One region of the Brucella pituitosa genome, then DNA from elsewhere that is predicted to be linked to it. Evidence: predicted binding sites of a transcription regulator. Region 1 holds the regulator's gene; the other holds the start of a gene.

Region 1 (4,432 bases):
TCGCCTGGTGGAGTGAAAGAAAAGCCATAAGACAGTCAGGCGCAGAGAATCGCCAAGCCTCATCGCGTGGGCCTTTGTCAAAAATATTTATGCCAGCAATAGCCACGGCTGCGACGTCCATTGTAGCAGGGGTGGCCAGCGGGATTTTTGCGGCTTATCATTTCAACAACACCGCCCCTTTGGGCCTTGTCGGCAATGTGCTGGCCTTGCCGGTCATTTCGATACTGGTAATGCCATTCGCAGTTTTGAGCCTGTTGTTGATGCCGCTGCAACTTGATTGGTTGCCATTGCAAGTCATGGGATTTGGCGTTTTGCTCGTGCGACACATTGCTGAGTTTGTTGCCAGCCTTTCACCCGACGGTAATCCCGGTGTCATGCCGGTCGCAACGCTCATCCTCTGGACGGTAGCTCTTGTCGTTGCGGTTACGTTCACAACGCGACTGCGGTTAATGGCGCTTCCATTTATTGTGATGGGTCTGATCGCTTTCATACGGATGCCGATGCCGGATATCCTTATCAGCGAAGATGCCAAGTTTGTGGCCGTGCGACTATCTGATGGCAATTTCGCGGTTAACCGCAACAGGCCACCGCAGTTCACAGCGCAGAACTGGCAGACGGCCTATCTGGTTGAAGCCTTTGTTCCTCCGCACATAGTGAAGAAACAATCGGTTGCCGCTGATGAGCGTGCTTTTCTCTGCGAAGATGGGCTCTGTACCATTCCTCTCAGGGATGGTCGAATGCTGGCCTATACTGCGCAGGAAGATATGCGCGAGATTGCCTGTAATGTAGGCGATATTGTTGTTCTTGCTATTGCCGGAAAAAAACTAAGCTGTGAGCGGTCAGGCTCGCTCGTCGTTGACAGGCAGGAACTGGCCCTAAAAGGAACTCTTGAAATAAGGTTAGGGCAAAAACTAAGCGCAGACAAAATGGTTCAGGCAAAGTCTCCGGAGCGAGAGCCGGTCAGCGAGCGCGAGACTTATCGTTTCGCGCCTGCAATGCCTCGCAATATCGAAGACTATGCGGACAAACTGGACTTTTCCGTCGATGCGCCCACACGCCCCTGGCATCTCTATCGCCTCTACTCACGAGCAGCGCGCGGTCTGCCCGATCGGGAATACAAGAAGAAAGCCGGAACAGAAAATGCGACAGGCTCTGATCTCTCGCAATGATTTAGAGCGCCGATCTGATTGGATCAGATCGGCGCTCTAAATATTTTTTTAAAGCGCATCTTTGTCCGAAAACCGTTTCACACTTTTCGGGATGCGCTCTAATAGCGCCGGATCAAACCGATCAGCTTGCCCTGAACACGAACTCGGTCAGGACCGAATATCCGCGTCTCATAGGCTGGATTTGCAGCTTCGAGCGCAATGGAAGCGCCTTTGCGGCGGAAACGTTTCAGTGTCGCTTCTTCGTCATCCACCAGAGCAACGATGATTTCACCTGGATTGGCTGTGTCGCCGCGCTTGATGATGACAGTATCACCATCGAAAATTCCGGCTTCGATCATCGAATCGCCCTTGACCTCAAGCGCGTAGTGTTCGCCTGCGCCAATCATTTCTGGCGGAAGGCTGAGCGAATGGGTCTGATTCTGGATCGCCGAGATTGGTACACCAGCAGCGATACGTCCCATCACAGGGATGGACACCATGGTCGATACATCGTCATTCGCAGTCGCCGGAGCTGGGCGAATAGGCGTAGGGGCAGGTGGCGCCTTGCCGAGACTGCCTTCGATAACGCTTGGCGCAAATTTCTTTTGCGAATTCAGTCCGGGAGCAATGGAATCCGGCAAACGGAGCACTTCCAGTGCGCGGGCGCGATTTGGAAGCCTGCGGATGAAGCCGCGTTCTTCCAGCGCTGTGATGAGCCGATGAATGCCCGATTTCGAGGCTAAATCAAGAGCCTCTTTCATCTCGTCGAAAGACGGAGGAATGCCCGTCTCTTTCAGACGTTCATGAATGAACAGCAGAAGCTCGTGCTGTTTACGGGTCAACATGCGCTACACCCTCCAGACCAGAATCAAATAAAAACAAAACCAGAACGAACACTATATGTTCCAGTCTTGTTCTGCAATGGTTTTAAAATGATTAACGGACTGGCGGAATTGGATGCGTTCGTTACAGCATCAATATTATGCAGGCGTCACCGGTCAATGAAGCGGGTGCGTTTTCATCTCTGACCAGCAGCGCATCGGATCGAACCAAGGCGGAAAGCATTGATGAATCCTGGATAGGAAAAGGCGTTGCGATCAATGTTCCGTCAGCATCCTGTTCGACTGTTGCCCGAACAAAATCGCGCCGGTGATCATTCGCATTCATTGCCTGACCAAGCTTTGCGGGACGAATATCTGCAGTCAGATCCGTGCCGGATAGTTTGGCTACCAATGGGCGTAGAAATACGAGGCTGCAAACAAGGCTGGAAACGGGGTTGCCTGGCAGGCCGATGACGTGGACCGTTTTGCCTGAAATGCTCTTGCGACCATACATCAACGGTTTACCGGGACGCATGGCGATTTTCCAGAAATCGAGATCGACACCGCAGTTCTTCAACGCGCCATGCACGTAATCACGATCACCAACGGACGCGCCGCCGATAGTGACGAGAATATCGATGCCATCGTCGAGCACCTGGCTGATCGCTGATTCGATCTTTGTCGGATCGTCAACGATAATGCCCATGTCTTCGGGCTTGCCACCTGCGCGGCGCACAATTTCAGCTATTCCCAAACTATTGGAGGCTACAATCTGATCAGGACCGGGGAGTGCTCCGGGCGGGACGAGTTCATCGCCAGTGGCGAGAATGGCAATTCGGGGCTGCCTGAAAACGGAAATCATTGCATTGCCGCTGGCAGCGGCAAGAGACAGTGCCGGGGCGTCAAGTTCCCGCCCAACTGGAAGAACGGTGTCACCGGGTGCAAAGTCGAGACCCGCGCGGCGGATGTGACGGCCTTTATCAAGCCCATGTTGGACTGTCAGCTTGTCACCGGAACGTTCGGTGTCTTCCTGAATGACGATGCAGTCAGCGCCGACCGGTATGGGTGCGCCTGTGAAGATGCGCACGGCTTCGCCTTCGTTGAGCTGGCCATCAAATCGCTTACCCGCTGCCGATTCGCCGATCACTGTAAGCTCAATCGGATATTCGATGTTCTGAGGCGCGATGAGCGCATAGCCGTCCATGGCCGAACAATCGAATGGTGGTTGGCGTAGTTTTGCTATGACCTGCTCAGCAACAACGCGGCCGCCTGCGGAAGCAAGTGCAACCTGCTCAAAATCATGCGGCTCGGCGGTGCTCAGGATGCGGGCAAGGGCTTCATCGACCGGGAGAAGGGACATATGGTTTCCTCTCGTCTGGATATCAGGCTTTCCAGTCACCTGACTTGCCGCCGCTTTTTGCCGAAACGCGGATGTCGGTGATCTCCATATGGCGATCGACAGCCTTCGCCATGTCATAAATGGTCAGGCAGGTGACGGATACGGCAGTCAGTGCTTCCATTTCTACGCCGGTACGGCCTTTAAGCTTTGCCGTGGCACGAACACGCAAACCGGGAAGCATCTGATCAGGCTCGATATCGACCGACACTCTGGTCAGCATCAGCGGGTGGCAAAGCGGGATAAGATCAGCCGTTTTCTTCGCAGCCATGATACCAGCGAGACGCGCGGCACCGATAACGTCACCCTTGGTTGCATTGCCTTCCAGAATGAGCGCCAGCGTTTCGGGCTGCATCCTGACAGCACCTTCAGCTGTGGCCTGACGCTCGGTTTCAGCCTTGTCGCCGACATCGACCATGTGGGCAGCGCCGGTCTGGTCGATATGGGTGAGCTTGGCCGCCATATCTCAGGCCTTGCCGGTCAGAAGTTCGCGGGTTGCAGACGCAACATCTTCTTTGCGCATCAGGCTTTCGCCGATGAGGAATGTGCCGATATTCGACTTTTCGAGACGCAGACAATCATCATGGGTGAAGATGCCGCTTTCGCCGACCAGCAGACGATCCGAAGGCACCATCTTTGCGAGCCGCTCGGAAACCGCAAGGTCGACTTCAAATGTACGCAGGTTGCGATTGTTGACGCCGACGAGACGCGACGAAAGCTTGAGTGCGCGTTCCGTTTCCTCTTCATCATGGACTTCAATCAATGTATCCATGCCGAGCTCGAAAGCGGTTTCTTCAAGCGCCTTGGCAAGATCGTCATCAACACTTGCAAGAATGATAAGAATGCAGTCTGCACCCCAACTGCGCGCTTCATAGACCTGATAGGTATCGAACAGGAAATCCTTGCGTAGCGCGGGCAATGAGCATGCATTGCGTGCAGCTGTCAGAAATTCCGGTGCACCCTGAAAAGATGGCGTATCGGTCAGTACGGAAAGGCAGGCAGCACCGCCATCTTCATAGGCCTTGGCCAGTACCGGTGGATTGAAATCCGGGCGAATAAGCCCCTTC
Region 2 (4,432 bases), 740 kb from region 1:
AGGTGAGGGACAGAACCCCGCCCGTCAGGCTGCTATGGCTGCTGGTTGTCCGAAAGAAACGACAGCCTTCTCGATCAATCAGCTCTGTGGTTCCGGTTTGCGTTCCGTGGCACTCGGTATGCAGCAAATTCTGTCGGGCGACGCAAAAATCATCGTGGCTGGTGGACAGGAGTCCATGTCGATGGCGCCACATTGTGCCCATCTGCGCGGTGGCGTGAAAATGGGCGACTTCAAAATGATCGACACCATGATGAAAGACGGTTTGGTCGATGCGTTCCACGGCTATCCTATGGGGATCACTGCAGAAAACATTGCCAACCAATGGCAGTTGAGCCGCGAGGAACAGGATGCTTTTGCGCTGGCCTCGCAACACAATGCCGAGGCCGCACAGAAAGCTGGCCGCTTCGATGATGAAATCGTTCCGTTTACGGTGAAAAGCCGTAAGGGCGAGACGATTGTTTCCGCAGATGAATATATCCGTGCAGGTACAACGATCGAAGCACTTAGCAAGCTGAAACCGGCCTTCGACAAGGAAGGTACTGTTACGGCGGGCAATGCCTCCGGCATCAATGACGGTGCTGCAGCTGTGGTTCTGATGGATGCGGATGAAGCCGCAAAACGTGGTGTCGAACCGCTTGCGCGCATCGTTTCCTGGGCAACGGCGGGTGTCGATCCATCGATCATGGGAACTGGTCCTATTCCGGCAACACGCAAAGCGCTTGAAAAGGCAGGCTGGACAGTTGCTGATCTGGAATTGGTCGAAGCCAATGAGGCCTTTGCAGCGCAATCCTGTGCAGTTGTGCGCGATCTTGGGCTCAATCCGGAGATCGTCAATGTGAATGGTGGAGCGATCGCCATCGGTCATCCGATTGGTGCCTCGGGTGCGCGGGTGCTGACAACGCTTCTGTATGAGATGAAACGGCGTAATGTGAAGCGCGGTCTGGCAACGCTATGCATTGGCGGTGGTATGGGTGTCGCCCTGTGTGTCGAGCGGTCGTAAGAGGCTCAAAAGTTAACAGCGAGCTTCAGTATCACTGTCACTGAGCGGCGAGGTCTTGCCGCTCTATGGTGTTTGGATCGGCTCGGCCACTATATGTTGTGAGAACAAAGCGGGAAAATAAGCGGATCAGCGATTCGTCTCCGATTCGTTCCGGCTTTGACCTGAAGGTTAATGAAAAGCGGCTCCTATGTGATGAGAGTTTTAACTAACTGTCAGGAAATATTGATATTCTATGAATAGGTTATCCGTCGCCTCATCTCGCAAAATGGCTTCCGAGATAAAAGTTAATGCGGTCGCCGGTTTGTTCTCCTTTCGGGCCGGATATTAATTGAGGTGATTCATTATATGGTGGGAATTTGGTGTTCAGCCACTATATGTTGCCGTGAACAAAAGGCGAAGAAAGCTCTGTGAGCGATTCGTCGCTGATTCGTTCCAGAGTCGTTCTATTTATTAAAAGGCACGTTTGTTAAGATGCAGGCCGATGTAAGACCAACCTTCAATCCTGTGTTTTAAAACGGATGGTCATTTGAAAGCCGTTTTGTTCTTTTCAGGGTGCGCGCGAGAAAAGTTCCGGTTAGAACAGTGAAGACTGGATCGTGCCGGAAACGTCCCGAAACATGGATTGAAACTTAACAGGAGCGCTTTCGGCTCAAGTCATATAGTGCTAACGCATAGCTTTACGCATGACATTTGTTCCGGGAATTCTATTATTGGCATGAACCAACTCCCTGCCCATGATCTGCCGCTAGGCTTGAGCGGTCGCGGTGTTACTGCGGTGCTGGGGCCGACAAATACCGGCAAGACGCATCTCGCTATCGAGCGGATGCTGTCGCATGGTAGTGGCATGATAGGCCTTCCACTGCGCCTTTTGGCGCGCGAGGTCTATAATCGTGTGGTTGAGCGGGTAGGGACTGCCAATGTTTCGCTGATTACCGGCGAAGAAAAGATCACGCCGCCTACCTCTCGTTATTCCGTCTGCACGGTCGAGGCCATGCCGCGTCGGACAGATATGCCTTTTGTGGCTATCGATGAAGTGCAGCTTGCGGGCGACCTGGAACGTGGTCATATCTTTACCGACCGTATTCTGCATCTGCGCGGACGACAGGAAACGCTGCTGCTTGGTGCAGGTACCATGCGCGGCATTCTGGAAAAGTTGCTGCGTGGCATTACAGTCGTGACACGTCCACGGCTGTCGCATCTTTCCTATGCGGGTTCCAAGAAAATCATTCGCCTGCCGAATCGTTCGGCCATCGTGGCTTTCTCTGCTGATGAAGTTTATGCAATTGCCGAGCTGATCCGCCGCCAGCGTGGCGGTGCTGCCGTGGTGATGGGTGCGCTTAGCCCGCGTACCCGCAATGCTCAGGTTGAGCTTTATCAATCGGGCGATGTTGATTTTCTGGTCGCAACTGATGCGATCGGCATGGGCCTTAACCTCGACGTTGATCATGTGGCATTTGCGCAGAACCGTAAATTCGATGGCTACCAGTTTCGCGATCTGACACCAGCCGAGGTCGGGCAGGTTGCAGGACGCGCCGGGCGTCATTTGCGTGACGGCACGTTCGGTGTGACGGGGCAGGTACAGCCACTGGACGACGAGCTTGTAGAACGGGTCGAAGCGCATGCTTTTGATCCGGTGAAAGTGCTGCAGTGGCGGACGGGGCGGTTCGACTTCTCGTCACTCAGTGCCTTGCGCTATTCTCTGGAAACACCCACGCCCATAGAAGGGCTTACCAAAGCATTGCCAGCGGTTGATCAACAAGCGCTTGAAAATTTGTCGAAAGACGACGACATTGTGCGGCTTGCAACGACGCCTGCGCGGATCGAACTTTTGTGGGATACCTGTGCGCTCCCCGATTATCGTAAGATCGCGCCGGCTCAACATGCCGATATCATTGCAACCATCTATCAGGATCTGGTCCGCCGAGGGAGCGTTGATGAAGATTATATGAGCGAACAGGTGCGCCGCGCCGACAGTACAGAGGGGGAAATCGACACTCTGTCGCATCGCGTGGCGCAAATCCGCACCTGGACTTTTGTGTCGCACAGGCCGGGATGGCTTGCCGATCCGACACACTGGCAGGAAAAGACGCGCGAAATTGAGGACAGATTGTCCGACGCGCTGCATGAAAGGTTGACGAAACGCTTTGTAGACCGCAGGACAAGCGTGCTTATGAGGCGCCTGAGAGAGAATGCCATGCTAGAAGCAGAAATCAGCCCGGCCGGTGACGTAATTGTCGAGGGCCACAATGTTGGGCAACTAGAAGGATTCCGGTTCACGGCCGACGTTCAGGCTGAAGGGCCGGACGCGAAGGCTGTGAAGACGGCTGCACAAAAGGCGCTAGCCGCCGAGTTCGAACGTCGTGCGGAGCGGTTTGCTGCGGCACCCAATGGCGATTTTGCGCTTGGGTCGGATGGCGTGATGCGCTGGGTCGGCGCAACCGTTGCAACGCTCGTCGCTGGCGACGATGTGTTGAAGCCGCGTGCGATCATTCTGGCTGACGAACAATTGACCGGACCAGCACGTGACAAGGTTGCTGCCCGTATTGAACGTTTTGTCGCGCACCATATCGAAACCGTATTGAAGCCGCTGACTGATCTCAGTGCTGCCGATGCTTTGACCGGTATGACCCGCGGTCTGGCTTTCCAGATCGTCGAAAATCTTGGTATCCTTCAGCGCCGCGAAGTGGCCGAAGAAGTACGTGGTCTTGATCAGGATTCGCGAGCAGCACTTCGTCGTCTCGGCGTGCGCTTTGGTGCCTATCATGTTTTCATGCCGATGCTGCTGAAGCCCGCTCCTGCTGGCATGATCACGCTGCTCTGGGCATTGAAGAATGACGGCCGTGAACGCACCGGTTATGGCGATGTGGTCAATGTGCTGGCAGCTGGCCGTACATCGGTCGTTGTCGATCCGGCTTTTGATCCGATGTTCTATCGTCTGGCCGGTTATCGGGTGCTTGGTCGCCGTGCTGTGCGCATCGATATTCTGGAACGTCTTGCTGACCTCATTCGTCCGGCACTTGCCTGGCGTCCGGGTTCGGGCGCACGTCCGGAAGGTGCCTATGACGGTGGCCGCTTCATCGTGACCCCTGCCATGATGTCCATTCTGGGCGCGACTGGCGAGGACATGGAAGAAATCCTGAAAAGCCTCGGATATCGTCATGAAGCCATGGACGCAGCCGACGTAACGGCAAAGCTTGCCGAGCTTGATGCATTTGCTGCTGAAGCTCAAGTCAAGGATACGGTTTTCAAGGCTGCTGTACCTGCTGCAGTTGCAAGCGAAGGCGAAAAGCCTGCCGTTCCGGCAGCCGAGCCTGTGCCTGCGCCAGTGGAGGCCGTTGTTGCCGAGACTGTTGAAGAAGCCAAACCTGTTACGGAAGCCAAGCCTGTTACAGAAGTAAGCGAAGCGCCGGTTGAAGAGCCGAAGCCTATTCT

The links. The regulator LexA, encoded in region 1, represses DNA repair genes until DNA is damaged. The targets are predictions, from matches to a motif close to TGTTCNNNNTGTGTTCNG.
Region 2: a site for LexA is predicted at 1,429-1,446, ahead of ACSME1_RS05160 (helicase-related protein). Genes of this name have one in related genera too.

Annotation. Positions count from the first base shown of each region.
Region 1 is NZ_OZ264092.1:315,259-319,690, reverse strand. It holds gene ACSME1_RS01505 (ComEC/Rec2 family competence protein) at 1-1,169, shown strand, start outside; gene lexA (transcriptional repressor LexA) at 1,268-1,993, opposite strand; gene ACSME1_RS01495 (molybdopterin molybdotransferase MoeA) at 2,115-3,329, opposite strand; gene moaC (cyclic pyranopterin monophosphate synthase MoaC) at 3,352-3,828, opposite strand; gene trpC (indole-3-glycerol phosphate synthase TrpC) at 3,832-4,432, opposite strand, start outside.
Region 2 is NZ_OZ264092.1:1,060,236-1,064,667, reverse strand. It holds gene ACSME1_RS05165 (acetyl-CoA C-acetyltransferase) at 1-1,000, shown strand, start outside; gene ACSME1_RS05160 (helicase-related protein) at 1,716-4,432, shown strand, end outside.